Regions from separate parts of the Virgibacillus salinus genome, predicted to be linked through region 3. Evidence: riboswitches for the same ligand, from Rfam matches in the RefSeq annotation. Region 3 holds a riboswitch; each other region holds the start of a gene.

Region 1 (10,836 bases), on a different contig from region 3:
CAACAGCACCTAAATACCCTACAAATCGTGCTTCAGACTCGTTATTTAATTGTTTACTAGAAGTACCGCTCGATACTAAACCATGGAATCCTGATATGGCTCCACATGCAATCGTGATAAATAATAGCGGGAACCATGATACATCTGTATTCGTATGAGTTAGTGGCGCTGTGATTTCTGGATTGCTTAATAATAGTCCCAAATACAAAATCGCAAGACCAACAATTAGCTGATGTGAATTAATGAAGTCACGTGGCTGCAGTAACTTCCAAACAGGTAATGTAGAAGCGACGTATACATATATCATCAATATAATAATCCAAATAAAAAATGCAGATGAAACAGCCCCAAGTCCAAATAGTCCTGTAGCACCTTCACCGCCCATATACTGGACTAAATCTATTTGCATAAAATCGACCCTACTTGCAATAACTGCAGTTATATACATAACTGCCAAAGCCAGCAATGATGGCACAAGCATTTTTTGCTTACGTTTATATACCGCAACACCTATCCATATTGCTAAAGGAATTTGAATAAACACCGGAATAACACTAGCCGGGAATGAAATAAACAGATTTGCAATTACCCATGCAAATACTGCATTAACCATTAATACCAGAATAAGAATAATGAATAAAAACAGGACCTTCGCTCGTTGTCCGATAAGTTTATTTGCAAGCGTTCCAATCGATTGACCCTTATTTCGAACAGATAATACAAGTGTTCCAAAGTCGTGCACACCTGCAGCAAACACTGTCCCAAGAATTACCCATAGGAATGCTGGGAGCCAACCCCAATAAACTGCTATAGCCGGCCCAACAATTGGTGCTGCCCCTGCAACTGACGTGAAATGATGTCCCCACAAAACAAATTTATTCGTAGGTACAAAATCCACACCATCTTTATAACGATGTGCAGGTGTAACATAGTTAGGATCTAATCTGAAAATCTTTTCTGCGACAAACTTAGAATAATAGCGATAACCTAATGCGAAAACAAGCATCCCGATTATCGCAACCAAAATACTACTCACCTTCTCAACCTCCCCCAAGTTATTTGGTATGTCTCCTAAAAATTGTGAGACATACCTACTAAAATCTATGTGAAAACAATAATAAATAGTACAACTCCATCTTACTGAACAAATATTAATTAATGCAAATCTTTTGAATTAAAAAGTTTTTTTAATTTTCATTTGGTGCTAATTGAACATATTTTGAGGCTCAAGTTTTTTGCTCTCTACCCATCCCGCGTAAAAAATGAAGCAGCATGGTAATACTTCGATTGATTTCTGGATCCTTCAGCGCCTTTAATAGATCCACATATGACGTCTTAACGGAATCTTCAGATGTACTTGCTACTTCCATACCACTATTAAGTCTATCTGCAAAATATTGAATTTCATCTACTTTGAGCTCACCAATAAATAGAAACAATTTACTCAAGTTCTCAAGTGTTCCCGAATATTGCGGTTTGTTTAATTCCCCCATCACGTTTTCTAAAGCATCCTCTTTATGTTTTACTAAGGCATTTACAGTATCCAACGTGTCACTTTTGTTAAGTGTCGCTAACAATTCAATTCCTTTTAAAATTGCCTCTTTGTTTTCGCTGACCGCCCGAGCAACATCGTCAAGATTCCGTTCTTTTATAGTTTCTTCTGGAATTTCCATTCGCTTAATATTTGTTATCGGATTAGACATCATGTTTCACCTGACTTCCCGGAAAAATATAGTCATCACGATCCCATTTTTGCTCTACCTTCACACTAACTTGAGGTTGTGGATTGCCTCGTCGATAGTTATTCGGTGGCAATGGACTTTTGCCCTTTTTCTTTATAACATCCATTCTCACAGCAATCTCCTTATAGGAGGGGGTGTTCGTGTCTTTATCCACATTATTGTCAGTTAAATAATTGACGGCTGATTTTCCATTATCATTCAATGGAAGATACAATTCTTTACCACGTACACGATCTGTAATGTGAGCAATTCCAGTAGCTTCCCCGGCTTCCGATGTTAGTTTAATTTCAGCACCCTCTTTAATCCCACGTTCTTCAGCTAATTCAGGTGAAACTTCAATAAACGCATTTGGCATTTTATTTGTAATTCCTTTTGATTTATATGTCATATTGCCCTCATGAAAATGTTCAAGCACTCTTCCATTATTCACATGCAAATCATATTCTTCATTTGTATCATATTTTAATTCATATTCGAGTGGATACAATCTGGCTTTATAATCATCAAACGGAAACCCATCAACGTACAGCAGCGGTGTATCTGTCCCATCCGCGTCAACAGGCCATTGAAGGCTATTATAGTCTATTAACCTATCATAATTTACTCCTGCAAATAATGGTGTAAGTGATGCTGCCTCATCCATAATGTCCGATGGATCAGAGTAATCCCAGTCATACCCGAACTTATTTGCAATATCCATAATAATTTGCCAATCCGGACGTGAGTCTCCCACAGGATCTAGCGCTTTGTACAAGCGTTGAATACGTCTTTCGGTATTCGTAAATGTTCCTTCTTTTTCAAGACTCGGAACAGCAGGTAATATAACATCAGCATACTCCGCTGTCTTCGTTAAAAATAAATCCTGAATAACGAAGAAATCGAGTTTTTCAAATGCAGCAGTAACATAATTGATATTCGCATCAACTATCCCCGTATCTTCACCTAACACATATAAAGCGTTCAAACTCCCTTCATGGATCGCCTTAATCATTTCATGGTTATCCTTTCCAGGTTCACTTGGAATTTCTGCACCCCAGGCATCTTCATAGCGCCCACGAACATCATCGTCTGTAACCTGTTCATATCCAGGGAAGAAGTTAGGCATACTACCAAAATCACTGCAGCCTTGGACATTGTTATGACCCCGTAATGGATATGCCCCTGTACCGTTTCGCATATAGTTTCCAGTAATTAATAATAGATTTGAGATTGCTGTACTCGTATCACTGCCCAGTTGATGCTGAGTTACACCCATTGCCCAGCAAATTGCAAGCTTATCAACACTGACAACCTGTTCCGCGATTTCGATTAAATCCTTTTTGGAAATACCTGTTAATTCCTCTGCAAAATCAAGTGTGAACTTAGCCAGTGATTGTTTATAACTTTCAAAATTATTCACCCATTTATCAATAAACGGACGATTTTCCCAGCCTTGATCTATAATATATTTTGTTACTGCAGACAGCCAAACTAAGTCAGTTCCACTTTTAGGCTGGAAAAACCTATCAGCACGCTGTCCCATTTCATGTTTTCGTAAATCAAATACATACAGCTTCTGACCAAATAACTTTTGCGAACGCTTAATGCGCGAACCAAGCACAGGATGTGATTCTGTCGTATTAGAACCTATTGTTATAACCATTTCTGCCTCACCAATATCATCAATTGAGCCAGAATCCCCTCCATGTCCTACCGTCCGAAAAAGTCCTTTTGTAGCCGGTGCCTGACAATAGCGTGAGCAATTATCGATATTGTTTGTCCCAATTACCTGTCGCGCCAATTTTTGCATCACATAGGATTCTTCATTTGTAGCTTTGGAGGACGAAATAAATCCAAGTGCATCAGCACCATTACCATCTTTAATTTCTGAAAAACGTTTTACAACATAATCTATCGCTACATCCCATTCAACTTCCACAAAAGATTCACCGTCACGAATTAACGGCTTGGTTAACCGTTCCTCAGAGTTCACATAATCCCAGCCAAATTTCCCTTTAATACATGTAGAAATACCATTTGCAGGAGAATCTTGCTGTGGTTCTACTTTCAATATTTTACGGTCCTTTGTCCATACATCAAATGTGCACCCGACACCACAATATGTACAAACCGTTTTTGTCTTTTCAATTCGCTCTTCTCGCATCGATGCTTCTGTATCAGATACCGCAAATAATGGACCATAACCTGGTTCTGCCTTTTTCGTCAAATCAATCATGGACCGTAATAATCCTGGACTGTGATCAGTCATATACCCTGCTTCACCAACCATCGATGTTTCCATTAAGGCATTACATGGGCATACTGTGACGCATTGTCCACATCCTACACAAGATGATTCGTCAATTGGTACGTCGTTATCCCATACTACGCGAGGTTTTTCTCTCTTCCAGTCAATCAGGAGCGTCTCATTTACCTGGATATCCTGGCATACTTCTACACAACGCCCGCACAATATACACTGGTCCGGATCATAACGGTAGAACGGACTTGAGTTATCAATCTCATATGGCTTTGGTTCAAAGGGTCTTGATTGGTGCTCCAGCCCAAAATCTGCAACAGTATTATGAATCTCACATGAGCCGTTGTTATAATCACAGACAGTGCAATACAACTCATGCTTTTCTAGTATTCTATCGAGAGCTTCTTTTTGAGCTGCATTTACATGCTCAAAGGTTGTATCCACTATCATGCCAGGTGTTACTGATGTTCCACATGCACGAACAATTTGACCATCAGCTTCTACCATACACGTATCACATGTTTGCACAGGCCCTAGTGACTCGTTGTAACAAATTTGTGGCACAAATTCGTCTGTCGTGTTAATCAAATCCAATAGATTTTGGTTATTTTCTGCTAAGTATTCTTTACCATTTATCGTAACAACGATATGGTCTTGATTTTGCACATTATCTCCTCCCTAAAAAATGTATATTTTGGTTCGTGTCACCATAAACTCTGTTCTCATGAGTATATACATTCAGGTTACTATCACGGGCGAATCCGACAGCGGTTATTTGCAAATCATCAGCCAGTCTTAAAGCGAGATCTGTTGGTGCCGATTTAGCCACCAATAATCCAGCGCCAATCTTGGAAACTTTCAATACAACCTCAGACGAAATTCTACCGCTAAACAAAACACATTTATTTTTCAAGGTAATACGATTTTGTAGTATATATCCATACAGCTTATCAAGCGCATTATGACGACCAATATCAATATAAGAACCTATAACCTTATCACCGGATGCCAATGCCGCTTGGTGAACACCTCCTGTTCTATTAAATATTTCTGCCATGGAGTCAAATTCCATCATTAATTGATTGATTTGCTTAGTTGAAATATTTGCTTGTGACATTATTGTTTTAGCAGTATTTACGTCCTGTTTTAAATAGAATTCCCGGCTCTTTCCACAGCAAGAACCAATCCACCTCTCGGACCGTTTGGGAAATGATACAGGAATTGATAAATCTGCATATGCAAAGCCTTTTGCTTCATCAATCGATAGATTTTCCACTTGATCAACTGAACGAATAAGTCCTTCAGAAGCCAGATACCCAAGAGTCAGTTCATACACATCATTTGGTGTGCAAACTATTGTGGCATACTGATCTCCATTAACAGTAATTGTTATTGCGGTTTCTCTGGCTATCTCTTCCTCTTCTGTTGCTTTCAAATGGTGGTGGTACTTTGTTGTCTTCCATAACGACAGGCTTTTTTCACTCACTTTTTAAACCCCTCCTTAAAGCGCTTACATTATTATCTTTAATACATGATTACCCAATTAAAAAAATACAATTTAAAACGTTATCTTTATTTACTGAATATTATAACACATTAATAGTTTAGAAAACCTGGCAATCGTTAAAGGGAGACTTATGAAATTTTTCTTAATAATCTTATACTTTGGTGCAGCACAATCCCTAATGGCAAATGCCTTAGTTACACTTATGCAATAAGAAAGTATTTATACTTTCTAAACTTCAAAAAAAGAGGGTGGGACAAAAGTATTTTAGTCAAAGTAAAATCCGAACCATAATTCAAAATTCTTGAATTATGGTTCGGATTTATTTTTGTTGCTGATTAAAGTTAAATTGTGATGCAATTTGAAAAGTAATTTTTCTGCGACGATGCCGCTTAAGGAAATACATTCTGCGCACCTCTTAGGGCAACGCTTCAGCTTGAGCAGATGTCGCCTTTGTTCCCAGAGCGATGAAAGCAAGTATCTTTCAAATGCGTGGTTAGAGAGCCAAACTAAATACTATAATCGATAATCCTAGTATCTGTCGCATTTTTTATCAAGTAGGTATTAGATCCAACCAATGAAAATGAACGTTCTAAAAATTCTATCCTGTTATTATTCGTCTTTAAAATGGAAAGTTTAATTATGTCCCTGTCTCGTTCATTTAATAAAGTTTTCCTTGCTTATATAAAATGGTCGATATTTTCATTACGGCGTGAATGTAACAGTTCTGCCGCAACGGAAATGGATCACCAAAAAATTGGGGAAAAATCGTATCAAATGTTTCCTTCATTTTATCAAATAAACGCTTAAAAACTTCTTCTTCAGTGAAAAATTGTGTTTCCCGACCTTGCAGCCATTCAAAATAAGAAACAATAACACCGCCAGCATTTGCTAAAATATCTGGGACAATAATGACACCTTTTTCACTTAAATATTTATCTGCTCCACTCGTAACCGGTGCGTTCGCCCCTTCCACTATAATATTAGCCTTAACCTGTTTCATGTTTTCCTGGTACACTTGGTTTTCAAGTGCAACTAAAAATAACACATCAACATTTAAGCTCAGCACGTCATCTCGGTCCTTAATGGTAGCTTTTACCTCCGCTTCTTTTAACTGCTCTTCATCAACTGGAAGGTCCCCACCACTACTGGATGTAAATTTGACAAGACCAGGAATATCTAATCCATCGGAATTATATAGCGTTACATTCCGGTCACTAACCGCCACGATTTTATTGTTCAGATGATTACACTGGAATGCTTCAAGTGCGGCTACAGATCCCACATTACCAAATCCCTGGAATGCCAGTGACAACGTTTTATCCATATGGTCCAATGCAGTTCCAGCAAAAATGTTCTTACGTTCAGAGAGCCACTTTTTCTGATCTTTAACAAAGTTATGAAGCATATAGCGGAATGTAAAATAAACACCTTTACCCGTCGCTTCTCTTCGTCCTAATGATCCACCATTTATGACACTTTTACCGGTGAAGCTGCCACGATATGAACTCCCAGGTCGAATACTCTTATATTCTCCCATCATCCAGTCCATTTCACGATCACCTGTACCAACATCCGGTGCTGGAATATCTTTGTCAGGTCCAAGAATTTCGCTGAAATACTGCACATACTTTTTGCAAATCATATATAATTCTTTATCACTATAATCTCTGGGGTTAATCACTACTCCGCCTTTTCCACCACCAAACGGTACTTCGTGGAGCGCATTCTTCAATGTCATGAGTGATGCAAGGTTAGCCACCTCATCTTCATTCACTGATTCATGAAAACGAATTCCTCCCTTATAAGGTCCGAGAATATTATTATGCTGAACTCGGAATGAAGGAACACGTGTTACCTTGCCATTTTCAAGTGCAATTCGTAAAAAAGATTTATTGACATGATTAGGAGTAGATAAGATAGATACCAGTGACGTAAATGCCTTCTCACGTGTTTTGCCCGTCAGTTCTGGTAAAAATGATTTATCATCCAACAGAGCTTCTAGCGATTCTTGAACAATTTTTGAAGTACTGCTTGCCATATTGAAAACCTCCATCAATAGTAAAATTATCCTAATTCATTAAAGTGTATCATAAGAATTTGCTATAAACTTATATTAGTGTTCTACTTGGAGGATTCACATGTTTATATACAATTATTCAAGTCCTTATAGAATTAAAACAGCAAAAACGGTTGAAATGATTAACCCTAGTATTACCGGAATAAAGTTTTTCCGAACTAAATCCATGACTGAAACTCCACAAAATCCGGCAATCGCAATCATAGAGGACCATGCAACAATTGTTCCTCCACCAGTCCAAATTGAGCCCATTTGACCAATAGCTGCAAGCGTTCCAGAGTCAATCGAGGTACTTTCCAGAGAGGCAGCAAGGGCTCCGGTCAATGGCAGTCCAGAAAATCCTGATCCATCCAGCCCAGTAATAATTCCAATAATTAATACACTAAATGCTGCAAATAATGCACTCTGTGGCAGAAAGGACTGTGTCGATTGAACAAGATCAAATAGTAATCCTGGTGTATTTTCGTCTACACCTAAAATACTTCCGGAAAAATCTGCACTGCCAAGGAAAAAGAACCCCGCAATCGGAATAACCGGACCCATTGCCTTGAAAGCAAATACGAAGCCATCTGTAATATGGTTACTAATATAATCAAGTGCATGTTGTCGACCAAATGCAACCGTCGATAATAATAGCAGGATAACAGCAACTCCACCAATAAATGCGGCGCCGTCTCCACCTTCGAATCCACTCATTCGCCCTGACAGAAGTTTTGTGTACATCATGTAGATTACTACTGCCAAAAGAGCTACAGGAACAAGCACTGCAAATACTTTACTCCACATATTTAAATGTGCCGAATGCGCTTTATTCGTTGACTCTTGCGTTGATTGCAGAGCCTGAAGCTCTTTTTCATTAAGCTCACTATTTTTTGCACGGATTGTTTTTCGATAAAAGAGATATGCTAATCCTATTGCAGCTACACCTGTAATTATGGATAGGATTAATGCTTTATCAGCGACAAGACTTACATCAATACCGGCTGATTTTGCTGACAAGCTTGGAGCAACCTGAACAATATAATCAGAAGACAGCGCCATTCCTTGCCCAGCCAATGCAACAGCAACTGCTGCAGTTAACGCTGGAAGACCTGAGCGAATCGCAGCAGGTACTAGTAATGCGCATATAAGCGGTACAGCTGGTGTCGGCCAGAAGAACAATGAAATCACATACGTAACCCCAATCAAGACAAAAAACGAGACATGGCCATTTATCATTACCTTTTGGATTGGCTGAATCATCCTTCGGTCGGCACCTAAATCACGCAATGAATGAAGCAGAGCCATCATGAAGGTAATAATCAGGAATATACTGAATAGTTCTTTTGCTGCAACAAGATTGGCATTAAAAATTGCGGTAAAACCATCGATCAAGCTTCCATTGTAAACCCAGGCAATCACAAATGTCCCGAGTAACGAAGGAAGTACTACACCTTTTCTGAATATCATCGTGAAAATAATTAGTAGTGTAAATAAACCGTATAGCCAATGAGAAATCGTTAGCTCCACCGATAACACTTCCTTTCTTAAGTGTGCTATAGCCTATGCACCTTAAAAGGAAGCGGTGAGAACTTTGTTGAAATGTTAAAACTATAATTTCCTAATTTGATTCTTTTTCATTTACACATTCATTGCAAAGTAACTTTCCATTTTTTTGAACACCGTCAAAAAAGCCATCCTTACAATAAACGTTTTGCCCACACGACTGGCACTGTCCGATTAATTCTTTCATCATAATCACCTCTACCTTAAGTATAGAAAATTAGCCCTTTTATTTAAAGGGCTAATTCCATGGGCGAAACTATTATGCAGTTCGCAACAATGTTCTAGGCTGTTTGTAGAATAATAGGAATACGAGAATTGTACAAATAATAAAAGATGGCAACATGTAAGATCCACTATACAGTAGAGAATATAACCAGACTGCCTGCCCTTCTGGTGCATAATGTCCAAAGAACACAATTCCAGCAGTAAAATGTGCCAAAAAGCGTAGTGCAGAACCAATAAATACGCCTAACATAATTAATAAAAAGCTTATCTTCGCTTTTCCTTCTTTGACAGCGTGTTGAACAGGTTTAACAAATATACCTGCCATTCCTATTAGAGTGAAAGCAACAATATAATCAAGAAAACCCTGCACAGGTGTTAAAATTATTGGTCCAGACATAACGACCTGCATAGCTCCTAATAAAAAGCCGGCCACCAGACCGCCTTTCAGTCCCCAGCGGAAAGCTATAATGAATATTGGGATCATTGCAAAAGAAACAGATCCACCTTGTGGCCAAATAGAAAATTTTAAAAAAGGTATTATATCTAACAGTAATGCCATGGCAGCAAATATTGCCACCTCAATCATAAACAACGTACGCTTCGAACTCATTCAGATTACCTCCCCTTTAAATAAACACAAAAAAAGCAATGCCAAGGGGAAGCTTCCTGATGGGGAATCCGCTCACAACATTGCTTTTTATTCCATCAAAAAAGCCACCATCCCTACGCTAGTACTAACTAACAGGTTCTAAGGGTAAGAACAATAAATCATGTTCACTCTCAGCCAATCGGCTCCCCCTGTAGGCTTCTATTAATCTGCTTTTTTCATTATATGCATTATAACGTATCAATTTAAAATTTACAACGGTTTCATATTATGAGGAAAAACTTATTTTGTTAAAACTTTAGCTCCTGTATTCGGATGACCGTAGATTTGAACCTTTCCAAAATCCCGGGTTTGAATTAAGTAGACATGTGCTTGCGGCGTACCCAAAATCTGGTACGTTAATCCTCCAAATTTTTCAGGGCGCAGAAAACCTTTTTCATTCCCTTTAACAGGAGATGCATTTAGTGGATAAATTCGCCAAGTTGAAGCCTCCGGTGGCAAACTCAAGTATTTTTTAAGGGTTACGCCACCCCTAATACTCTCATACGGAAATTCAACATACGAGCAAAATGCCTTTACAACTGATTCTGCTAATACTTGCCAATCATCCTTAATCTGCCGTATATCATCACCTCGTGAATCTGCAAATCCATACTCAATTATGTTTGTTATCACCGCCCCTGTATCACGGTTCATATAATAAAAATCGCGAGTACGATCATTTGGCAGTGGCCTTGTAAAAATCCTGCGTATATTTTGACCTGCATGCTGTAATTCAGCAGCTACCTCTTCTGCCATATCCTCTCCACCATAGATAGAATGGATAACCTCACCACCATCCCCTCCACCGGCATTGATATGATTAGAATGACAATACTTTGCACCACTTTCCCG
Region 2 (10,836 bases), on a different contig from region 3:
AGAAAAGGATTGGCATATAAAGACTAAAGAGGATCTGGATGATTATACGTATTACGTGGCTGGATTAGTTGGTGTCATGCTTTCTGATATATGGAGATGGTATGATGGTACCGAAACAGATTATGAATTGGCTATAGGGTATGGTCGTGGCTTGCAAGCAGTGAATATTTTGCGAAACCAGGGTGAGGACAGTGAACGTGGTGTTAATTTTGTTCCGGATGGCTGGAATAGAGATGACATGTTTCAATATACCGAAAACAATCTCGCCAAGGCTGATGAATATATGAAAGATATTCATACACGGAATATCCAGCTGTTTTGTCAAATCCCATTAGCATTAGCCAAAAGAACTGTTAAAGCTTTAAAAGAAGGACGGGAGAAAATATCCCGAAATGAAGTGGAAACGATTGTAGAAGATATTAGAAATGATTAAATGGAGGTCACTATTCTAAGGGATGGTGACTTTTTTCTTGGTTTACCAGTGATCTATCTGAAAAGCAGATGAAAGTAAGGGACCGTTTGAATAACGGGTTCTATTTTGGGAGAGAAAAATGCTAATAACATTAGAAGGTAAGCATACATTTCGCCCCTAATGTTGAAGAACCCAATTTTTAACGGAATGAGGATCCGGTTTACTGTTTTGGCGGATCCTCATTCCGTTATTTCCTTGAGAAACCTTGTTTTAGGCTCGGGTTCGGATCCTCATTCCGCTATTTTTCATTTCTGCCTCAAATTTGGCTGAATTTCTGCTTTTAACGGAACGAGGATCCGCTCACCCTTCCGAGAGCATCTTTTCTGCCATTTAGCGGAATGAGGATCCACTTCGACTGTTTGGCGGATCCTCATCGTTACTGTTCAAACGGCCTCTTTTTTACTTATCGAGCAAGGTCTTGACTCCCAGATATAGGATGGCAAGAGAAAAAACAATTACCGCAATTCCTCCTATTATTTGAAAGAAAGTGGCTATACCTGCAGTAATTACTGAAGATGTCGGTACGTTCGCAAGTGCAAAGCCAGCTAAAATACATGCCAAATATAGCAATACTGTTTGATGCATTAAAAATCCTCCCTTCGCTTACTGTATTTGAGCAAGGAAAGGCTCATTCGGTAATAAATGACAAAAAACGAGGTGCGACAGGTACTAATAACACTGGAATGATTGAATTCTATCTAAGTCTACGCCGTAGTAAACCCATCTGTTTCTATACCATCTGAATCCAGCGATTGAGTTTCTTCCTACAAAGACTGGGAAAAACCAAAAGGCATCTCGTCTTAGCCAGATATACGTGAACTGGAAAAGACAACGTCGAATTGCTCCTGGATCGATTGCATAAACGCCGAACTGCTGGGATTGCAAGGTTTGCGGTTGTGAAGGTGTGAATGATGGTGGTGGGCTACTAGGTGGACCGGCAGATGGTTGCCCACCCTGAAACCCGGGCGGCCCACCGCCAGTCTGTCCAGGTGGTCCGCCGAATGGTGGTCCTCCACCTGGGGGGCCAAATTGTTGTCCGCCACCAGGAAACCCGGAAAATAAACCGTCCAGCATCCCTTGAAAATTAAATTGCCTTTCATCTTCATATGGTGGTTGATTATGATTCATGATTTAATGTCCTCCTCTAAAAAGTCCTTCCTTTTACTATATGGGGATACGTCCAATTTTGTATGGGCAGCTGACAATGTTTAATAGTATTAAATAGTTGTGGATATTCAGTAAAATGTGCCCTTGATAATAAGGTATAGTAGTGGTAAAATTATCCTGTTATTTTTGAATAAGTAAGTTGGAGAGTGGTTTTCTTCCTCTTTTCAATTTGGTAAATATCTCTGTACTTCTTACGCAAGCTAATAACCAATGCTTGTGTTTTATTTTTTCAAAGGAGATTTTTTGTATGGATAAGGATAATCAATCAACCAAATATGAGTATTTAGCTGAAGATCCCAATGTGAAAGTCATGCCTATTATGCTTTCTTTAATCATTGGGGCATTCTTTGCGATTTTAAATGAGACATTACTTAATATTGCGCTGTCAACATTAATGGATGAGTTCGGTATTTCTGTAACTACTGTCCAATGGATGGCAACAGGGTTTTTGTTAGTAATGGGAGTTGTCACACCAGCATCGGCAGTATTATTGCAATGGTTTTCGACAAGGCAGTTATTTTTGGGAACGATGGTGATATTTTCGATTGGAACCGCGATTTGTGCTGCCGCTCCTACGTTTCCTGTTCTATTGGCGGGCAGGTTAATTCAAGCGATTGGAACTGGGCTGCTTATACCCATCATTTTTAATGTCTTTTTATTAATATTCCCGCCAGCACGTCGTGGGAAAGTAATGGGTTTTGTCGGCCTTGTCATAATGTTCGCTCCTGCAATTGGACCAACACTGTCAGGAGTAATTGTTGATCATTTGGGCTGGCGTTTTTTATTTATCACAGTAATTCCATTTGCATTATTTTCTATAGCGTTTGCCTATAAATATTTGATTAATGTATCAGAAGTTACCAAGCCAAAAATAGATGTTTTATCCCTAATTTTTTCTACTGTTGGATTTGGTGGTATCGTGTTCGGTTTCAGTTCAGCAGGTGAAGGTGAGTCAGGATTTCTAAACCCTGTTGTGTTTGTTCCAATTGTCTCGGGAGTCGTGGCGCTGATATTCTTTTCAATAAGACAATTTAAACTAGAAGATCCGTTACTGAATCTACGGGTGTTTAGGTTCCCTATGTATTCACATGCAATTATCCTATTTCTAATTATAATTATGGCGATGTTTTCTTCTGAGATTATCCTGCCAATGTATATGCAAGGACCGTTGGGAGTCACTCCAGCCACGGCTGGTTTAATCCTGCTGCCTGGAGCAATTCTGAATGGATTGATGTCACCTGTTATGGGGCATTTATTTGATAAGTTTGGCCCCAGATTATTGCTAATACCCGCTTCAGCAGTGTTATGCGGAACGATGTTTATGATGAGCAGGCTGGATATGAATACACCGATATGGATGATTATTGTTGGGTATATCTTACTAATGCTTTCTGTCTCGGCTATGATGATGCCGGCTGAAACAAATGGCTTAAATCAGCTCCCTAAACATTTGTATCCGCATGGTACTGCGGTAATGACGACATTACAGCCTGTTTCAGGCGCGGTCGGAGTATCTGTATTCATCAGTATTATGAGTGCAAGACAAAACAGTTATCTAACACATGCTGCTGATCCAGGAAATCCTGTTACAATAAGTGAGTCTATGGTTGCGGGAGTTGAACTTGTATACTTTATAGCATTTGTGTTAGCTATCGTCGCCTTTATTATGGCGTTGTTTGTATATCGCGCGCAGCCGACGGAATTGGAAGATCTACCATCAAATAGTAAATAATCAAAAGCCGCTGTTCATTCGAATGGCGGCTTTGTATGTTTTTAAAAGGTTCTTTTAGTATAGTTTGGCAGCTATTGATATAAACTGTGACACCTAACAAGGAGCACCAATTCGTAGTATTTAGTGTGTCTCTTCGACCTCGCAGATGGAATATACTAGCTTTCCGTAGGCTCACCACGAGCTCGCATATTCCAACTGTTGATTTAAATGGCTATAAATCCTTTTAGGACAAAGTGAGGAAAAATAGCGAAGTGTATTTCCGCAGCGGTGTCATAGCACTCAAGTATTCTTCTACATTATGCGCAGTCCTATATCAACTACTTGTTAAGATTCATTGCTTGGAAAAAGCACAATTTTAGAAAGACATTAAACAACCATAAAAAACTAAAAGCTTTTAAAAATTAATGTTGACTCTAACGTTGCGTGATACTTTATAGTGTTAATTGAAGGGAGGTTACACTGATGAAAGTTAAGGAAGTTGCTGATTTGGTTGGAATTAGTGTGCGCACACTACACCATTATGATGCTATAGGATTATTATCCCCAGAGGAAACAACCCAATCTGGCTATCGTATTTATTCAAACAGTGATCTTGAAGTTCTACAGCAAATTCTATTTTTTAAAGAACTAGGCTTCCCTTTGAAAAAAATAAAAGAAATTATCAACAGTCCGTCGTTTGATCGAGAAGAAGCGCTTGAACTGCACCGTAAAATGCTTCTTGAGAAACGCAGCAGAATCGATAAAATGATTACGACGATTGATAAAACCACGCAACACTCGAAAGGAGAAATTAATATGAGTAATAAAGAAAAGTTTGCAGGCTTCGATTTCAGTCATAACCCATACGAACAAGAGGCACGTGATCGTTGGGGTGAAAAGGCTGTCGATGAATCCAATGCGAAAATAGATAAAATGTCAAAAGATGAACAAAAATTAATGGGTGAAGAATTTGATAGAATCTATCAAAAGCTTGCAGCGCTCCGTCATAAATCGCCTGAATCGGATGAAGCACAAGCAGGTATTAAGGTATGGTATGACTATTTGAACAAAATCGGAAACTATTCACTTGATGCATTCAAAGGACTTGGGCAAATGTATGTCGATGATGAACGCTTTACCAAGAACATCGATAAGTATGGTCAAGGTTTGTCAGTCTTCATGTGTGATGCCATGGCGGTATACGCTGACAGAAATAAAAAGTAGGTCGGTTCTATTACTATAATCGAACCTCATCATCAAAAGGTGGCATGAAATATTTATTTATTTTATGCCACCCTTTGTATGTGGGAAACGATAGTATATATGAAGGTAAGGTTTTACAACCTTTGAACAGCTGTTGTTATATCATTTGCTTGGGTCACAGCTGAAATAACCGCTACACCGTCAGCCCCGGCATTTATTACAGAAGCTGCATTTTGGGTGGTTATTCCACCAATTCCTACAATAGGAATGCTTGGAAATTGGTTTCTTAATGTTGTAATCCATTCCACACCGACTGCTGACTTTGCGTCGGGTTTTGTAGATGTATTAAAAATTGGACCAGCACCAAGGTAATTGGCCATTTGAATCGGACTATTAGATACTTCGGTTGGGTTCGATACAGAAAGGCCAATGATTTTTTTAGGAAATCGTGCGCGTAGTTTTTCAACTGAAACATCATCCTGTCCAACATGGATTCCATCGGCTCCTAGAGGTTCAGCAAGGTCGATATCATCATTGACGAAAAATGCTATTTTATGATGCGCGCAAATTTTTCTTAATTTATATCCTAACTCTAATTTATCATTTCCTTTTAATGACCCAGCTCCTTTTTCGCGAAATTGGAATGCTGTAATACCAGCTTTTATCGCTAGTTCTAAAATAAAAGCTGGATCACGATCACAATTTTGACTGCCCATTATCAAATATTTTCTTAGATTCATCAATTAAGCTTCTCCAGTTTATCGACTTCAAATGATAATGCATCAATAAAATGAGGGAAAAAAGTCCCGGGTCCACTTACTTCTGAGTAGTCGGCAGCATATTCCGCAACCAGTCCATAAAACTCAACTGCAGTTAACACCTGCTGCTCGATTGGTTCATTTGTGGTTAAACATGCAGTTAGGATGGAACCGAGCAGACAGCCAGCACCAGTTATTTTCTCAAGAATCGGATGCCCGGAATTGTTCGAAAGATATTCATTTTCTGAGCAGATAACATCCGTTTCTCCTGTGACAACGGCAGTAGTTTGATAAGTCTCAGCAGCTTTCAAAGCTATCTCCACAGAATTTCCATCGCCTATTGATTCTACGCCTTTTGTATCCCAGGGAATTTCTACGAGGTGTGCAATTTCGCCAGCATTTCCCTTGATGACGGTTGGCTGCACTGTATTCAGAATTTCTTTTACAACAGATGTCCGAAATGGTGTTGCCGCGACACCAACAGGATCAAGAACCACTGGTATTCCTTTTTCATTAGCTGTTTTCCCTGCTGTGATCATTGCTGGGAGCTCCTGTGCTGTTATGGTTCCGATGTTTAAAAGTATGCCATCCGCAATGGACGCCATGTCCTTCGCTTCCTCTTCAGCTTTAGCCATGATTGGGGTTCCGCCAAAGGATAGCAAGCCATTTGCTGTAAAGTTCATCACAACTTGATTTGTCAGATGGTGAATCAACGGACTTTGATCTCTTACTTTTTGAATAATATCTTTGTTCATTTACCTCACCCTTTCCATGTGTTGTGCCCAATGATTTGCCGGCCCACTTCCATGACCGAGTGAAAATGAATGACGGATTGCAGCAGTGACGTAATCTTTTGCTTTTTTAACGGCCACTGGTAAAGAATCTCCTTGGCTTAAGTAGGCAGTAATGGCTGCTGAATAAGTACAGCCAGTTCCGTGCGTATTTTTTGTATCAATTCGTTTGGTTGAAAAAGTGTGTATCGAACTTCCGTCATATAAAAAATCGATTGCTTCACCTTGCAAATGGCCACCTTTAACCAAAGATGCACCTGCTCCAAATTCGTGAACTATTTGGTTCGCAGCCTTTTTCATGTCGTCCAGTGTTTCAATTTTTTCACCCGTAATATCTTCTGCTTCAGGGATATTTGGCGTTACTAACGATGTCATTGGTAATAGTTTCTTCCGTAAATAATCCCTGGCATCTCTGGCGATTAATGGATCTCCACTTGTTGCGACCATCACCGGGTCCATAACATAAGTGATGTTTAAACCGATAATCTTTTGAGCAATAGCCTGCATCATGTCAACGTTGGCGATCATTCCAGTCTTAAATGCCTGAAAGGGGATATCGGTCATAACAGAATCCAATTGTTGTTCAATCATTTCAACAGGGAGATGGTGCACATTCTGGACACCTGTTGTATTTTGGGCAACAACGGATGTAATGACAGACATACCGTAAGTCTTCAGTTCCTGGAAGGTTTTTAAGTCTGCTTGTATTCCGGCTCCACCACTGGGGTCAGTGCCAGCGATTGTAAGTGCGCATGGAATGCTTTTCATCGGCCAATCACCAACTCTTTCATTGGCCAATCTTCACAAGTATAGGCCATTTCCCAAAAAGCCAGCTCTAATTGGCAGCTTTTACGGAATGCTTCTTTTATCTTTTTTTGTTCATCCCGTGAAGTATTTTCAGCAAATTCATCCAAGCGGTTTCGCATTTCCATCACTATTTTGCCAAATCGTTCATCAGCATAAAAGCTGATCCATGGATAAAATGGATGATGCTTTTCTGGTTTATATTTGTTCATTAACGCATAGCCTATTTCCAAATATGTCCACGGGCAAGGGAGCAGTGCACCAATGGTTTCAGCTAAACTGCCAATTTGCGCGTGATACATCATATGCTTAATGTAATGATCAGCAGTTGGTGGAAGCGGGTGACCTTGGAGCTCCTCGTAGCCAACCCCTATATAGTCGCAAAAGTTATGATGTGGGTGGCTTTCACTATTTAAAACAAATTGGATTTGTTCCCCAAAGAAGCGGATGTCCTCGCGCTTATTGGATTTGGAGAGAGCAATTCCATAAATTCGCATAAATGCATTCAAATACTCAAAATCTGCTTTAATATAATGCGCAATTGATTCGTTGGGAACATCTTTTTTTCCAATACCATCGACAAATGGGTGATTAAATATTGCTTGAAAAATATCTTGGTTCTCATCTCTTAATTGTTGTGTGAATGACATAACAAAGCCTCCAATGATTTAGGAAGCTACTAGGGGATAAAAGTAGATTACTAGAGGTACAGAATGCGGCCCTCAACCACTTCCCTGCGCAGGCATTATCCAGATCAGGTTCCAAGGGACAAGGAATATTTCCGTTTCTCAGCCAGTACAGCGCCCCTAGTAGTTTTTCCTATATTTTATTTTGAACTAGTCTTTCCTGATTAACACGTGAAATAACAAACCAGCCTATCAATGCTCCAGTAACACTGCTAATAAGAAACGACGGTATAAAGAACAAAGCACCAGCTGAACTACCCATCAATAGCTTTGCAAATGGAACAGCAAAAAGTGCTCCGATGATTCCGGTACCAATTGCCTCTCCCACAGCAGCTATGGCTTTTTTATGAGTCTTCTGAAACAAGTATCCAGCTAGAAATGCTCCAATCATGCCGCCGGGAAACGCCAGTAATGTACCAAGTCCAAGCATGTTACGGAGCAGTCCAATCATAAATGCAATACCGACTGCTGGACCAGGCCCAAGTGTTACTGCGGCCATGACATTGACGGCATGCTGGACAGGATAGGCTTTTGCCACGCCTGCTGGAAACCAAAGTAACTGTGCACCCAATGTACCTATTGCCACAAAGACTGCCATTGTCGTAAGTAATCGAGTTCGGTTCAATCAAATCCTCCTTTCCGTGAAAGGGGCTCGTACGAAAAAAGCCAGATCCATTAATGGACCTGGCTTGAAATAGCTGATATAAATAAGTATATCGTCAGTCTACTTCCCTCCGCTGGTATTAACCAGATCAGGTCCGTAAGAGTCAGAAAGCTTATACGTGCTTTCCTCTCAGCCCTCGATTTTGGGCACCCCTAGTAGTAATTATTAAAATATTAAGTTTTCAATTTAAGGATAACAAAAGAAATCACTTTTGTCATGGTTTATTTCAGGTTCATGATGATAGTAAAGAAAAGTCATGTTTCCATTTCAATGGCTTCCTGAATTAAAGCAGAAAATTTTCTGGGTTGTATATCATCGAGTTGCTTAACTCTGATATGACGCATTTTTTTGCCAGTTCCTTCAAGCAGGTTATCCTTATCCTTAAGTGAGGCACCGAAGTAGAAACCCAGATTAACATGATTCTGTGCAGTCTGAAGATAGCATACAAGACCATTCTCTAGATAACATGGCTTTCCCCATTTCATTTCTTCAGTTACATTGGGGGACGTTTGAAAAATAACCTCCCGCAGTCTTACGGTAATTTCCTTTGTATGGTCATTTAAATTTTCAATGAATTGATCTACTTCTTTAGTATGGATTGGTTCCATGCTTTTTGACTCTCCTTTTATATTATTGTTCTTCATAACTGTAGTAAGCGGACACAGGGTAAGCTATTTCTGCAAAAAAGTGCTTTTTCTGTAATATGCGATCACCGGATACCTTATATCACATATATCTAAGGAAAAAGTGCTGTTTTTGTCAAATAAGGGCTCTGGTGTCCGCTGTGTAATTTTAGACAGTATAACCTGGTATCATGATGATCCTCGTCCTTTATATATTTTTCACCAAAATGATATCAAATCCCTTTAATTTCAGAGTAATTATATTTAAAATTATATCTATATTAAGAATCGAGGTGGATTTTTTTGGAACAAAATAACGAATATTTGTCGAATCAGATTGTTGAATGGGTAAAAGATAATGTCGATTCGAATGCAAAGGTTGAATCGGTTAGTCGGCTGAAAGGAAGTACCTCATCCACGTTACATAGCATCACACTGCTAGTGGATCAGTCAGTAAAGCAATATGTCATCAGGCAGTTTGATAATAAGGAATGGCTTGATGAAGAACCGGATTTGGTTTTGCATGAAGTTGAAAGTTTACGTATGGCTACAAACACAGGTATTACTACTCCAGAAGTTGTTGCCTGCGATGAAACTGGGGAAAAATGTGGAATTCCAGCGATTCTCATGACAAAGCTTGAAGGTGCTGTAGAATTGAAACCTGCCAATATGGATGAGTGGCTAACTGGCTTGGCGAGGGGACTTGTGAAAATTCATGAAGTTGAAGCGAGGGGCTTTCCATATCAGCATTATAGCTACAATGACATATCAACGTTTGAGATGCCAAGCTGGTCAAAGGAGCCGAAAACATGGGGAAGTGCTATTAATATCTTAACAGGACCTCGACCAAAAACGACAGATTGCTTCATACACCGAGACTATCATCCAGCCAATGTTTTATGGGATGAAGGCTTAGTTAGCGGAGTGGTAGATTGGGTAAATGGCTGCAGAGGCCCCCGCGGAGTTGATGTCGGGCATTGCAGAGTGAACCTGGCCATGCTATATGGTGTTGAAACAGCAGATGGTTTTCTGAAGGCATATCAGCAACAGGCAGGTTCTTGTTTTACCTATAATCGGTATTGGGATTTGCTATCTTTGACTGATATGCTTGTTGGACCTCCTGAGGTATATCCTGGGTGGGAAGCATTCGGTGTATCAGGATTAACAAATGAAATGATGAAGGAACGATTGGATAAATACGTTTTGAGTCTATTAAATCAAGATAGTTGAGGCATCCGAACATTTTTCGCCAAAGTTTGTATAAAAGAAACTTTTGTCCATTTCATTCTAGCTATTTTTCATATTATATAAATGTAGTACCAAAATTAATAGAATGGAGGCTCCAACATGGGTTGCCTTAAATGGGAAGTGGGCAGTGCCAGGTGACAATTATGGGCAATCTATTTTAGATCTATATAAAAGAATGCTAGAAAGTACGCTGCAAAGTTTGCAAGAAATCCTGAGAAATATAGAAGGTTAACTTCATAATTCGCTGGTTATTTGCCTTTTTCACCATTTTTTGTACCAATTCATTATTATGACGATGTGGTAGCGGATTTCTCAAACCGAGGTCCAACAATAGATGGTCTGATGAAGCCGAATTTATTAACGCATGGTGTAAATATTATCTCTCTGCGATCACCCAGATCTTTTCTTGATAAAACAAATTCAGAATCATGAGTTGATACTAACTACTTTGCTTTATCAGTAATCTCAATGGCTACGCCAATATGTGCAGGTGTAGTCGCACAATTACTCCAAATAGAACCGAATTTATCCCCGGACCAAGTTAAGGAACAGCTTAATAATGCATGTAAAGATTTAGGACAATCCCCAAATCTTCAAGGTCATGGCTATCTGAACGCTGCTAATATGATAGAATAATCGCTGAAGCATATTAGCCAACTTTCAATTGTTGGCTTATTTTTTGATATGGTCTAGTTTTGGCAAATTCTAG
Region 3 (10,836 bases):
ACTATTAAGCATGGTATTGGATCAATCAAGCACATTGGCGAAGAAGTTAAAAATCTTGGAGCATCAAAAGTGCTTCTTGTAACAGACCCAGGAATCTACAACGCTGGCGTTACCGCTCCAGTTGAAAAACATTTGAAAGAAGCTGGAGTTGAAGTAGTTGTTTTCAACAAGGTAGAACCAAACCCACCAGTACGTTTGATTGGTGAAGGAGCAAAGATTTTCAAAGAAGAAAATTGTGATGGTCTAGTAGCTGTTGGTGGCGGAAGCTCAATGGATACTGCTAAAGGAATTGGTGTTGAAGCTACTCACGAAGGCAGCGTATTGGATTACGAAGCTGCAGAGGGTAAAAAACCATTGGAAAACCGCATCCCACCATTAACAACTGTTCCAACAACAGCTGGAACTGGCTCCGAAGTAACACAATGGGCGGTTATTACTGACGAAGAACGTGAATTCAAATTTAACACAGGCGGACCATTAATCGCAGCATATCTAACTATTCTTGATCCGGAATTGCACGTATCCATGCCTCCGCATGTAACTGCAATGACTGGTATCGATGCTCTTGCACACGCAATCGAATGCTATACAATGCATTTCGCACAGCCTGTAACAGACGCAGTAGCACTAATGGCCATCGAGTATGTTGGAAAATACATCCGCCGCGCATATGCGGACGGTGGAGATATCGAAGCCCGCTATGGCATGTCACAAGCAGCAATGCTGGCAGGTCTTTCATATGGAAGTGAATCAGCTGGTGCAGCACACGCGATGTCCCAAACGCTTGGTGGAATCATCCCAGTAGCACACGGACAATGTGTCGCAACTATGATGGGACCAGTTATGGAATACAACTGGAAAGGTCATCCAGACAAATTCGCACGCATCGCACAAGCACTAGGCGTAGACACATTCCACATGACAACAGAAGAAGCTGCAAAAGCATCTGTTAAAGAAATGTACCGCTTAGCAGAGGACCTGGATATTCCTAACTTGGAAGAGCAAGGCGTATCACCAGACATGACAGAACGTCTATCTAAAGAAGCAATGAAAGATCCACAAACAGTCGGCAACCCACGCGATCTAACAGAAAAAGACTATCAATGGATCTACAAACGCTGCTTCGGACAAGTAGCGAAAACAGTGTAATATTGATATTGATGAGGAAGCAACTTGGCGTAATGCTAAGTTGCTTTTTTTGAGTTGCGCTGTTAGCTGTTAAGCAGTTTAGCGAGCGAAAAATTTGAAATACGGCATTTTGATTGTGAACTTGAGCGCGGAAATTGTGAACTTGAGCCGAATGTGTGACGATTTGAGCCGATTCACTGCAAACTTAAGCCGAATTTGTGGCGATTTGAGCCGATCACGATCATTCTAACAATTTTTCAACGTTGATCTTGTATCGCATACCACTCCCTTTACCAACTTTTTCAAAGTCCTCCTTTTGCAATAGTTTTCTCGTAATACTGCCTGATTCAATCTGCAAAAACTCCCTGGCTTCTCGATTATTAATATACTCTCTTATCAATAAAGCATAATCAGCCAATTCCTGAAGATACGCATTCCTTGATACAGCGTCACAACTTATACACCGCCATTTCCCGGCTTTACATTTCATTGGTACCGTGCCGCATTCTGGACAAAACACACCTTTCACTAATTCCTCAGACGAAATATTATTTCTTTTCATCCCCTCGTACTCCTCAGGTTCGTGTTCCTCTAATAGACGAAATGACAACTCCATTAGTTGATCTTCATCAAAGCAGCTGGTCCGATGTGTATCAGATAATTTCTCAATTTTCTGAAGTACTTTTTCTTTATGCATGACAATTTCGGAAATAATCTGGTCGTTGATGATATTTTTGAGGAAGGTATCATCCTGACTGTATACTACAATTTTTTCAATGGGAATTGGTGGAAAGTCATGTTTGCGAAGCCATTCAAGAAATCTTCTATGCTGTAGATTAACCTGATCAAGAGGATTTGTAAAAACCTCTATCTCATCATTTTTATAACGGATCGCCTGACCCATGCCGTCAAAATGCATATTATCATATATATTTTTGACTTCAATAATGAGAAAAAACTTAAGAGAAAGAAGAAGAATATCTATTTGGAAATGGCCTTGCTTGTCGGGGATTCTGATATAATGAAAGATTAAAAATTCTTGTTCAGGGAGAAAGCTTAGTAGAAAGTCTAATGACTGTTCTCCTCTATATCCGGTTCGGAGGTTTTTTGCTTTTGCTCTAATTTTTTCCTTACTGGGGTGTAATAGCGGTGTTCTTTTAGCAAGAGCTTCTGCTTGTAGAATATGTTTGGGGACCTTAAAGGGTTTTACAAACAATTAGTCACTACCTTTCTTTATTAATTTCTATTACATGACTTAATATTCTACCTTTATTTTAAAAATCCTGTTTAAAATTTTAATAAATTGTGAACTTTTGAGCCGAATGTATGTGAACTTGAGCCAAATTTGTGTCCATTTGAGCCGAATTACAGTGAACTTAAGCCGAAACTGTGTCCATTTGAGCCAATCAGCGATGTCACTCCCAATAATCCGAGTCCGTCATCCGCAATTCTTCCACTATATCCTCAAGGTCACTTGGTGTGATTACAAAAATCCGGTATTCTTCTACGCTCTGACTAGCTTCTTCATGAAAAAACCGATTGCTGCCTGGATATTCATCATCTAACAGGATAAGGCATGCATCGCTTTTGTCCACCAGCCATTTGTTCTTCGCTTTGAATTGATATGCACCTTTATAGTCTCCTTTATAGAGAGGCTGATAGAAGTCGGCGGTCATTGTTAGCTCTTGATAAACTTGCTGGATCGCCTCAGGCCAGCGAGTTTCTTGATTCTCAAAGGGGGGGATGATTGCGAGTTTAATATCATACCGTTCTTTCAAATCGAGTACGACTTCACCAGCCCATAATTCCACTCCCATCTGACCAGAAATAATAACCCACTCCAGCCCTTCTTCAATAAAACCAATTAACCGCTTTTCGATTGCTGCTTTAACATAGGAAACACGCTGATCATCCGGCTTAAATATATTCAGCTCCATCGGTTTATATCCTGTAACTGCTAGTACCTTCATTGGTGTCTGTCACTCCCGGCTCATTAAACTTACCTATTTATAATAACATTTTCATGAGAAATTTTTCACAGCTTATAAAAGCGACATGTATTTTCATAAATCTTGCTATAAACATACGCAGCCGAAACCTTCTTCAGCTCAGCAATCTTTTCCAAACTCTTATGGATCATTCCAGGATGTGTCATGCTCCCTTTAAAAATTCCTTCAAATGGCCATGGACCATCTGTTTCCACCATCATACGGGATAACGGATAGGCTCTAACTAAATCCTGAATTTCCTTTTCATATAATACATCAGGTGTCACCGATATAGAGTAACTATTTTTCGCCATACGCTCTATCGTCTGCGAATCCCCCTTAAACCAATGAAAATGCGCATCAGGTACAGAATACTTTTCAAGCAGGTCGCACGCAATCGGTGCATCTTCATATATAGCGTGGAGAATTATCGGTTTACCTAGCGCTGCAGCCTTTTGGACAAACGTTTCCAGTAGTTCAACATAGCCGTCCAATGATACTCCTTTGTTATCCTGCCGCAAGTAATAGGGCAACCCAACCTCTCCAATAGCTATCATTTCATGCTGATTTTGCTCAATAAACGTTAGTAGCTCAGCAGCCTCATAATCAGTAGGCAGTGCTTGTTCGGGATGAAAACCGAATGCCGGCTTAATACGACTGTCTTCATGAGCCAGTCGCAGGGTTTCCTTGGACGACTTCAAATGGTTCGACACGCAAATTAGTGCCTTCACCTGAGCGAAATCCAATTCACTCAAAATTTCCAGCCGCTCCTTCTGACGATACATATCTAAGTGAATATGCGAATCAATTATTCTATCAGACATCTTCACTCAACTCCCGATAGATTGCTTTTTTCCAATCTAAAAATTCCTCTGTCAACAGAATACTTTCTTGGCGTGGTCTCTCAAATGGAATCGTAAACTCTCTTTTGACAGTTGCTGGTTTTTGAGACAGGACGATAACCCGGTCGGAAAGAAACATTGCTTCATCAATATTATGTGTGACAAATAGGATTGACCGCTTATTTTCCTGCCAGATGGACATGAGCCATTTCTGCATTTCCAAGCGGGTAAATTCATCCAGTGCGGAAAAGGGCTCATCCAGACAGATAAGTGGCTGTGGACTCAACAAACTTCGTACGAACGCAACACGTTGTTTCATTCCGCCTGACAATTCATGTGGATACGCATTTTCATATCCTTGCAAACCAGCACGTTCAATTAATTCCAGCGCCCTTTTTTCATCATGCTTACCGACGATTTCGCCACCAAGCAAGACATTTTTCAGTACCGTACGCCAAGGCATTAGTGATGGAGACTGCGGGGTATAGCTAATTGACCCCTTCAGACCATTTATCTGTTTATCCTCCAGAAAAATTTGTCCTGAATCAGGCAAACGAATCCCGCCAATCAGGTGAAATAATGTACTTTTTCCGCTTCCTGATGGTCCTAAAATGGAAACAAATTCTCCGTCATTAACAGTGAAATTAACTCCCTGTAAAATGTTATGATTTCCGTATGATTTTGTTATATCTTTCACAGCTAGGTTGCCCATATCAATTTCCTTCTCCTTTTGGCTTCCATCTGATCAAGCTTTTTTCGACCAAAATAATGATTGCAAAAAATAATAAACTAAGAACCATCACAAGAAAAATAGATACGAAAACACGATCAGTCCGGAATGAAGACGATGCTAATGTCATATAAACGCCGATCCCTTTGTTCGCACCGAGCCACTCCGATATAACGGCTCCCATGACACTATATGTTGCAGAAATTTTCAGTCCGGCAAATACGTATGGCAATGCATTTGGCCATTCCAGTTTCCAAAAAATCTGCTTCTTATTTGCACCGGCCATTTGCATATAATGCTTCAGGTCGTGGTCCGTTTGCCTGAATCCATCCAAGGCTGACACTGCAATTGGAAAAAAACAGACCAGCGTAATCACAATAATCTTAGGCAGCATGCCAAAACCAAACCATATAACGAGCAATGGTGCCAGAACAATAATTGGTATATTTTGCGAAATAATAATTAATGGATACAACGCTTCTCGAAGCTGTGGTACAAGATGCAGACTAATCGCAATCAGAATACCTACACTGCTGCCAATTAAAAATCCAATGATCGTTAATTGAACGGTTGAGAAGATATGATGCTGATAGGATGCCCAACCTTCAACACCTGTTTGGAAAATTTGCGAAGGCGCTGGCAGTAGCCATCCAGGTATCTCGAATAACTTACTGGAGGCCTCCCAAATAATGAATAAAAGGAGGATAACCGCAGCAGGTTTCCATCCTTTTTTCATGAACTTTTTCATCAACGATACTTCTCCGTCAATTTATCCATAGATGCACCACTCGGATTATAGAGGACTTTCACTTGAGATATAATGCTAGAACTTCCAAGCTCAACCATTCTTTCGTTCATTTTTTCAATAACGGTGAATAACTCAGCTAGCTCCCCTTCCATTGTAGTTTCCAGAGGATGAACCTCATATTTCACTCCAGCTTTTTCGATCACCTCTATTGCAGCGTCCACATATGGAATGACATCTTCTCCATTTTTTGTCTTTGGGATAATTTGAATACTTACTAATGAATTGTTCATATTCCCACTCCTATTCTGGCAAAAATTCGTTGTTAAATGCATCTTCAGCTTTCAATTCTTCTTCAAGAAGTCCGTTATCATACATCCAACTGGAATAATTCTCCCAAACTTCTTGCTTCTGAACTCCCCACTGTGCTGCGTCATCCTGATATTTCGGTGATAACCATTCCTGACTTTTCTTAACAAGTTCCGGGTCAAGATCTGGAACAGCCCCGCTGAGGATTTCTGCTGCTTCACTTGGATTATCTATTGCAAAGTTATATCCTTTTGAAACCGCCGCTAAAAATTTTTCAGCCCTTTCTGGATTGTCAGCGATCATTTTTTCGTTCGTTGTAAGGACAGGCGTATAGTAATCTAGCTTTTTGGAGTAATCGGTTAAATAAATCATATTTAATTCCTCTCCGCGCATTTCTGCTTCGACTCCAGTCCAGCCATAGTAAATCCACGCAAAATCAATATCCCGCTTCACCGCTGTGAAGAAATCTGTATTGCCCATATTGACAATATTTAACTTTTCAACATCGGCATTTTCCTGCTTCATAAGTGATGAAAGAACCGCTTTTTCAACCGGGGCACCCCACCCGCCATAGGTTTTTCCTTCAAAATCTTTTGGTGATGTAATTTGTTTGTCTTTTGGTGAAGCGAACCCGGATGTATTATGCTGGATAACCGCTGCAATCGATACGATTGGAATATCCTGAATACGTGCTTCTGTAACAGCTTCCTGCGCACTGACACCGAAGTCAGCTTTACCTGATGCTACAAGCTGGTCAGACCCCGCCTCACCTGGCATCATAATTTCTACTTCTAACCCCTCATCAGCAAAATATCCTTTTTCCTGGGCAACATATAGCCCTGTGTGATTCGTATTGGGGGTCCAATCGAGCACTACTTTAGCTTGTTCTGTCTCCTGACTTTTATCGTCAGTTTCTCCTGCATCGTTATTACATGCTGTTAGTAAAACGGCTATTAATACTACGAACAACCATTTTTTCATTTTCCATCTCCCTTTCTCTTTTTTGTTCACTTCTGGAAGTATGATTGGCATTGGAAACGAAAGGAATTTTCCTTAAAAGCACAAAAAAATAACGCCAGGTTAGTCCCTGAGCGCATTCGAACAATATTACTATTGTTTTACTTTGTTCCCTACGCTGGTCTCAACCAAATCAGGTTCCAAGGGTCAGCATCTATCGGATGCAATCTCAACCAGCATACACTGGTCCCCCTACAACTTATTATTCAATTAATCTATCAAATTCACTATGCCACAGCTTCATGTATTTTTCAAGTTTTATTATTCTTTGACTTCTTTGACTGTGATGAAATATTAATATTAATTTTCTTTTTCTGTTTAGGCATTAGCTTATCCTCTTTCTTCAAAAGGTCACGTATCTCTTTGAGCAATTCAGCTTTTTCATCAGGCTTCGATTCTTTTTCTGACTCCTTTTCACCTTTAAACTTTGCTAGGATGCGAATTAAAATGAAGATGGACACCGCAATAACAATAAAGTCAAATACCGACTGGATGAACTCGCCATACAATACATCTGCTTTTCTGACCGTATACTTTAAATTTGTGAAGTCAACACCACTTACTAAGATCCCTGCTAGTGGCATCATAATATTTTCAACAAGTGACGTTACTATTTTTCCAAAGGCTGTTCCGATAATAACAGCAACAGCCAAGTCCAGGACGTTTCCTTTTAATGCGAATGTTTTAAAATCTGACCACAAAAGTACTCACCCTTTTTGTTAGGCTTGTTCTAATTTTTATGTATGATAACGGATGTTTAGCACTTTTATCAGTTTGTTTCAAAAAAAGTGAAACAAATACTAGTCTAAAACCGTACTTAAGTTAACACGCTATTGAAGGGGGTGAATACAGATGCTGTTAGAGTTATTATACGAATTGCTTGGTGAAATGTCTCCGATGTACTTTTATTTGGGAATAGTCTTCTCGATAATTTGTAGCAGTCGTTTCATGTATAAAGGTTTTCACAATTCACTGATGAACAATTACGTTTACACTAGGAAGCGCCATGCGCTGCACTTTAAATTACTGCCTAAACAGGAACAACTTGGTGCAATAATAGAAGTTCGTAATTGGATTACACATACAACCAAACGTATTGATGCACCAGATGATGATACAGACAACCAATCCTTCTCGATTACAAACATCAACAAAAAACGAGGAGGACAACAATGCAAAGGAATACTGTATTCACTTTCTTTAGAAAATATAGCTTCGTCGCAATAATATTAGTCGTTTTTTTAACGGGATGTACAACAAATGGTGCCAGCTCCTTTGGCTGGTTTAATCATTATTTTGTTGATCCATTTTCACTATTTATAAAATATACGGCTTCCCTTTTAGGTGACAATTTCGGCCTATCGATTATTTTAATTACGATACTGATACGCCTTGCGATCATGCCGTTTATGCTAAAACAGTTGAAGAGCAGCAAAGAAATGCAGGAAAAGATGAAAATGATCAAGCCTGAAATGGATGTAATTAAAGAAAAATATAAGGACAATAAAGAAACAGATGCAAAAATGCAGATGCAAAAGGAAATGACGGAGCTTTATCAGAAGCATCAGCTTAATCCAATTTCGTCAATGGGATGCTTGCCGATGATCATCCAATTTCCTATCCTAATTGGGTTCTATTATGCCATCAGACAGACACCCGAAATTGCCACTCATTCCTTTATGTGGTTTAACCTTGGTCACTCTGATATGATGATGACATTTCTTGCTGTAATCGTCTATTTTATCCAATTTCGTGTCACGCAAATTGGGATGGATCCAAAACAGAAAAAACAGATAGCTTTCTTAGGTTTATTACCCCCACTTATGATTGGATTTGTATCATTTAGTGCACCTGCTGCCCTACCGTTATATTGGGCAGTCGGCGGATTATTTTTAATTATTCAGACGATTATCACTAAAAAAAGAGCACCCGCTAACTAATTAAGCGTCCTGGTCATTTATTGGCCAGGACTTTTATTCATACCAAATTTTTTAATAATTCCCAAGATTACATATTGAGTAAATTCTATTAATATGGTATGTTACCTATAATAAAGGAATTACTTTTATTTTTTGAAAGAAAAAGGAATTCCTTCACTGTAACAGATGACAAACTACACGGAGAATTTACATGGAAAGTCTGTACAAGAAAATTAAGGAACATCAAGCGAGCTTTTCAAAAAGCTTTAAAAAAATAGCATCGTACATTTATAGTGATCCATCTATTTTCGCAATGAATTCAGCTCAGGAAGCAGGCAGAAAAATCGGTGTTAGCGAAACTACTATTATACGTTTTGCACGCACGCTTGGATATGATGGATATAAATCTTTACAGCAGACATACCAGCAGCGCATTTTTGAAAAGAGCAGTCTGTCTGATTTTCGAAACAGAAAGGTATCCAACCATTCAGAAAATAATACTGTTAAAAATCTAATGTTCAATGATATACGTACAATTCAGACAGTAATCGAGCAAATTTCGGAAACGGACTTAGACCAAACCGTTACGAAGCTGTTATCTGCTGAAAATATCTACATCGCAGGTGTGCGCTCATCTTACGCTTTAGCAAGCTGGTTTGCCTATGCCCTAAATCTTGTGGTCGGCAATGTACGGCATCATACTCCTGATGATGATATTTTGGTACAGCTAAGTGAATTACATGAAAATAGTGTGTTTGTTGCTTTTTCATTTCATAGGTATGGGATTAACACGATAAGACTGGCTGAATTGGCCAAAAAACAAGGGGCGACAATTATTGCTTTTACAGATAATCCTTATTCGCCCATCACCGAGTATTCAGATATAACATTGGCGATTCAATTGGAGGAACTATCGACACTTGATTTGGTACCTGCCGTGTTTTCCCTGATGAACAGTATTATTGGAACAATAACTTTAAGAGCACCGGAGATGTTTCAGCAGCGTGCAGCACGATTTGATGGAATAGAAGCAAGTAAATTTTTTGCAAAATAGTTTAGAGGAGCATATCCATGAAACCAACTATTGAAAAGATAACCCCACAGCTTAAAACAATCTTCTCCCATTTACATGAACATCCAGAAATAAGCTGGAATGAGCATGACACTACATCATACATCAGACAGCTTTTTAAAAACTATGACTGTAAAATAACGACACTGGATGATTCACCAGGTCTTGTTATCGAAATTGGCCAAGGATCACCAGTAGTTGCTATGCGAGCTGATATTGATGCCTTATCGCAAGAGGTGAACGGTGAATTTCAGGCAAATCATTCGTGCGGACACGATGCACATATGACAATTGCCATCGGCTCACTGTTAACGCTTCTTGAGGATGGCTACCCTGATATAGGAACATTCCGGTTTATTTTTCAGCCTGCAGAAGAAAAAGGGACAGGCGCATTATCCTTAGTTGATAAAGGGATTGTTGATGATGTTGATTATTTATATGGAATGCATTTACGACCAATAGAAGAATTAGGACATAATCAGTTTGCACCAGCTATCCGCCACGGAGCAGCTTGTTTTATTGATGGAGTCATTCAAGGTGAAGATGCACATGGTGCCAGACCACATTTAAATACAAATGCTATTCATGTTGGTGCCGAGCTTATCCAGCATCTGAAAAATATCGACATAAATCCGATGATTCCCCATTCCGTTAAGATGACAGCTTTTCAGGCTGGTGGTGATAGTAAAAACATTATTCCCGGCAATGCAACATTTTCAGTGGATCTACGTGCGCAAACCAATGCGGTTATGGATGAACTGATGATAAACGTTAAACGAATTACAGCAATGCTTGCCGATTACCATAACATTTCCATTGAGTTGAAAATAGGCGCAAATATTGCTGCATCAGTCATTAATCAGGAAGCTACTTCGATTATGGAAGATGCTATAAAAGATAGCGTTGGTGTCGATAAACTGCAACCGATGATTACAACAACTGGCGGCGATGATTTTCATTTTTATACAATTAAAAAACCACACTTAAAAGCAACGATGCTTGCAATAGGATGTGATTTACAACCAGGTCTCCACCATCCAAACATGACATTTAATCATGCAATAATTCCCGAAGCTGTTGAGATTT

What was found. A riboswitch is a leader RNA that binds a small molecule or an ion and turns the genes downstream of it on or off. The one in region 3 is predicted to bind thiamine pyrophosphate.
Region 1: another riboswitch for thiamine pyrophosphate. It lies ahead of thiT (energy-coupled thiamine transporter ThiT); the one in region 3 lies ahead of BLS02_RS11980 (ABC transporter substrate-binding protein).
Region 2: another riboswitch for thiamine pyrophosphate. It lies ahead of tenA (thiaminase II); the one in region 3 lies ahead of BLS02_RS11980 (ABC transporter substrate-binding protein).

What each region holds. Positions count from the first base shown of each region.
Region 1 covers NZ_FNKD01000002.1:923,865-934,700, forward strand. Annotated here, with positions in the region: gene BLS02_RS11470 (carbon starvation CstA family protein) at 1-1,036, opposite strand, end outside; gene BLS02_RS11475 (helical membrane plugin domain-containing protein) at 1,227-1,706, opposite strand; gene fdhF (formate dehydrogenase subunit alpha) at 1,696-4,647, opposite strand; gene fdhD (formate dehydrogenase accessory sulfurtransferase FdhD) at 4,649-5,467, opposite strand; gene BLS02_RS11490 (Glu/Leu/Phe/Val family dehydrogenase) at 6,147-7,526, opposite strand; gene BLS02_RS11495 (hypothetical protein) at 7,653-9,074, opposite strand; gene BLS02_RS19330 (hypothetical protein) at 9,166-9,300, opposite strand; gene thiT (energy-coupled thiamine transporter ThiT) at 9,370-9,945, opposite strand; TPP riboswitch at 10,039-10,144, opposite strand; gene BLS02_RS11505 (N-acetylmuramoyl-L-alanine amidase family protein) at 10,225-10,836, opposite strand, start outside.
Region 2 covers NZ_FNKD01000004.1:95,380-106,215, forward strand. Annotated here, with positions in the region: gene BLS02_RS16075 (squalene/phytoene synthase family protein) at 1-433, shown strand, start outside; gene BLS02_RS16080 (hypothetical protein) at 872-1,057, opposite strand; gene BLS02_RS16085 (hypothetical protein) at 1,142-1,600, opposite strand; gene BLS02_RS16090 (MDR family MFS transporter) at 1,887-3,371, shown strand; gene BLS02_RS16095 (MerR family transcriptional regulator) at 3,834-4,574, shown strand; gene thiE (thiamine phosphate synthase) at 4,688-5,293, opposite strand; gene thiM (hydroxyethylthiazole kinase) at 5,293-6,066, opposite strand; gene thiD (bifunctional hydroxymethylpyrimidine kinase/phosphomethylpyrimidine kinase) at 6,067-6,870, opposite strand; gene tenA (thiaminase II) at 6,867-7,556, opposite strand; TPP riboswitch at 7,621-7,724, opposite strand; gene thiW (energy coupling factor transporter S component ThiW) at 7,726-8,217, opposite strand; TPP riboswitch at 8,305-8,420, opposite strand; gene BLS02_RS16125 (DUF1801 domain-containing protein) at 8,511-8,864, opposite strand; gene BLS02_RS16130 (aminoglycoside phosphotransferase family protein) at 9,183-10,109, shown strand; gene BLS02_RS19240 (S8 family serine peptidase) at 10,596-10,763, shown strand.
Region 3 covers NZ_FNKD01000003.1:21,402-32,237, reverse strand. Annotated here, with positions in the region: gene BLS02_RS12015 (iron-containing alcohol dehydrogenase) at 1-1,149, shown strand, start outside; gene BLS02_RS12010 (NERD domain-containing protein) at 1,370-2,344, opposite strand; gene BLS02_RS12005 (SLOG family protein) at 2,544-3,098, opposite strand; gene BLS02_RS12000 (TatD family hydrolase) at 3,164-3,940, opposite strand; gene BLS02_RS11995 (ABC transporter ATP-binding protein) at 3,933-4,670, opposite strand; gene BLS02_RS11990 (ABC transporter permease) at 4,672-5,436, opposite strand; gene BLS02_RS11985 (thiamine-binding protein) at 5,436-5,726, opposite strand; gene BLS02_RS11980 (ABC transporter substrate-binding protein) at 5,737-6,723, opposite strand; TPP riboswitch at 6,853-6,963, opposite strand; gene mscL (large-conductance mechanosensitive channel protein MscL) at 7,011-7,460, opposite strand; gene BLS02_RS11970 (hypothetical protein) at 7,612-7,986, shown strand; gene yidC (membrane protein insertase YidC) at 7,932-8,699, shown strand; gene BLS02_RS11960 (MurR/RpiR family transcriptional regulator) at 8,890-9,732, shown strand; gene BLS02_RS11955 (M20 peptidase aminoacylase family protein) at 9,750-10,836, shown strand, end outside.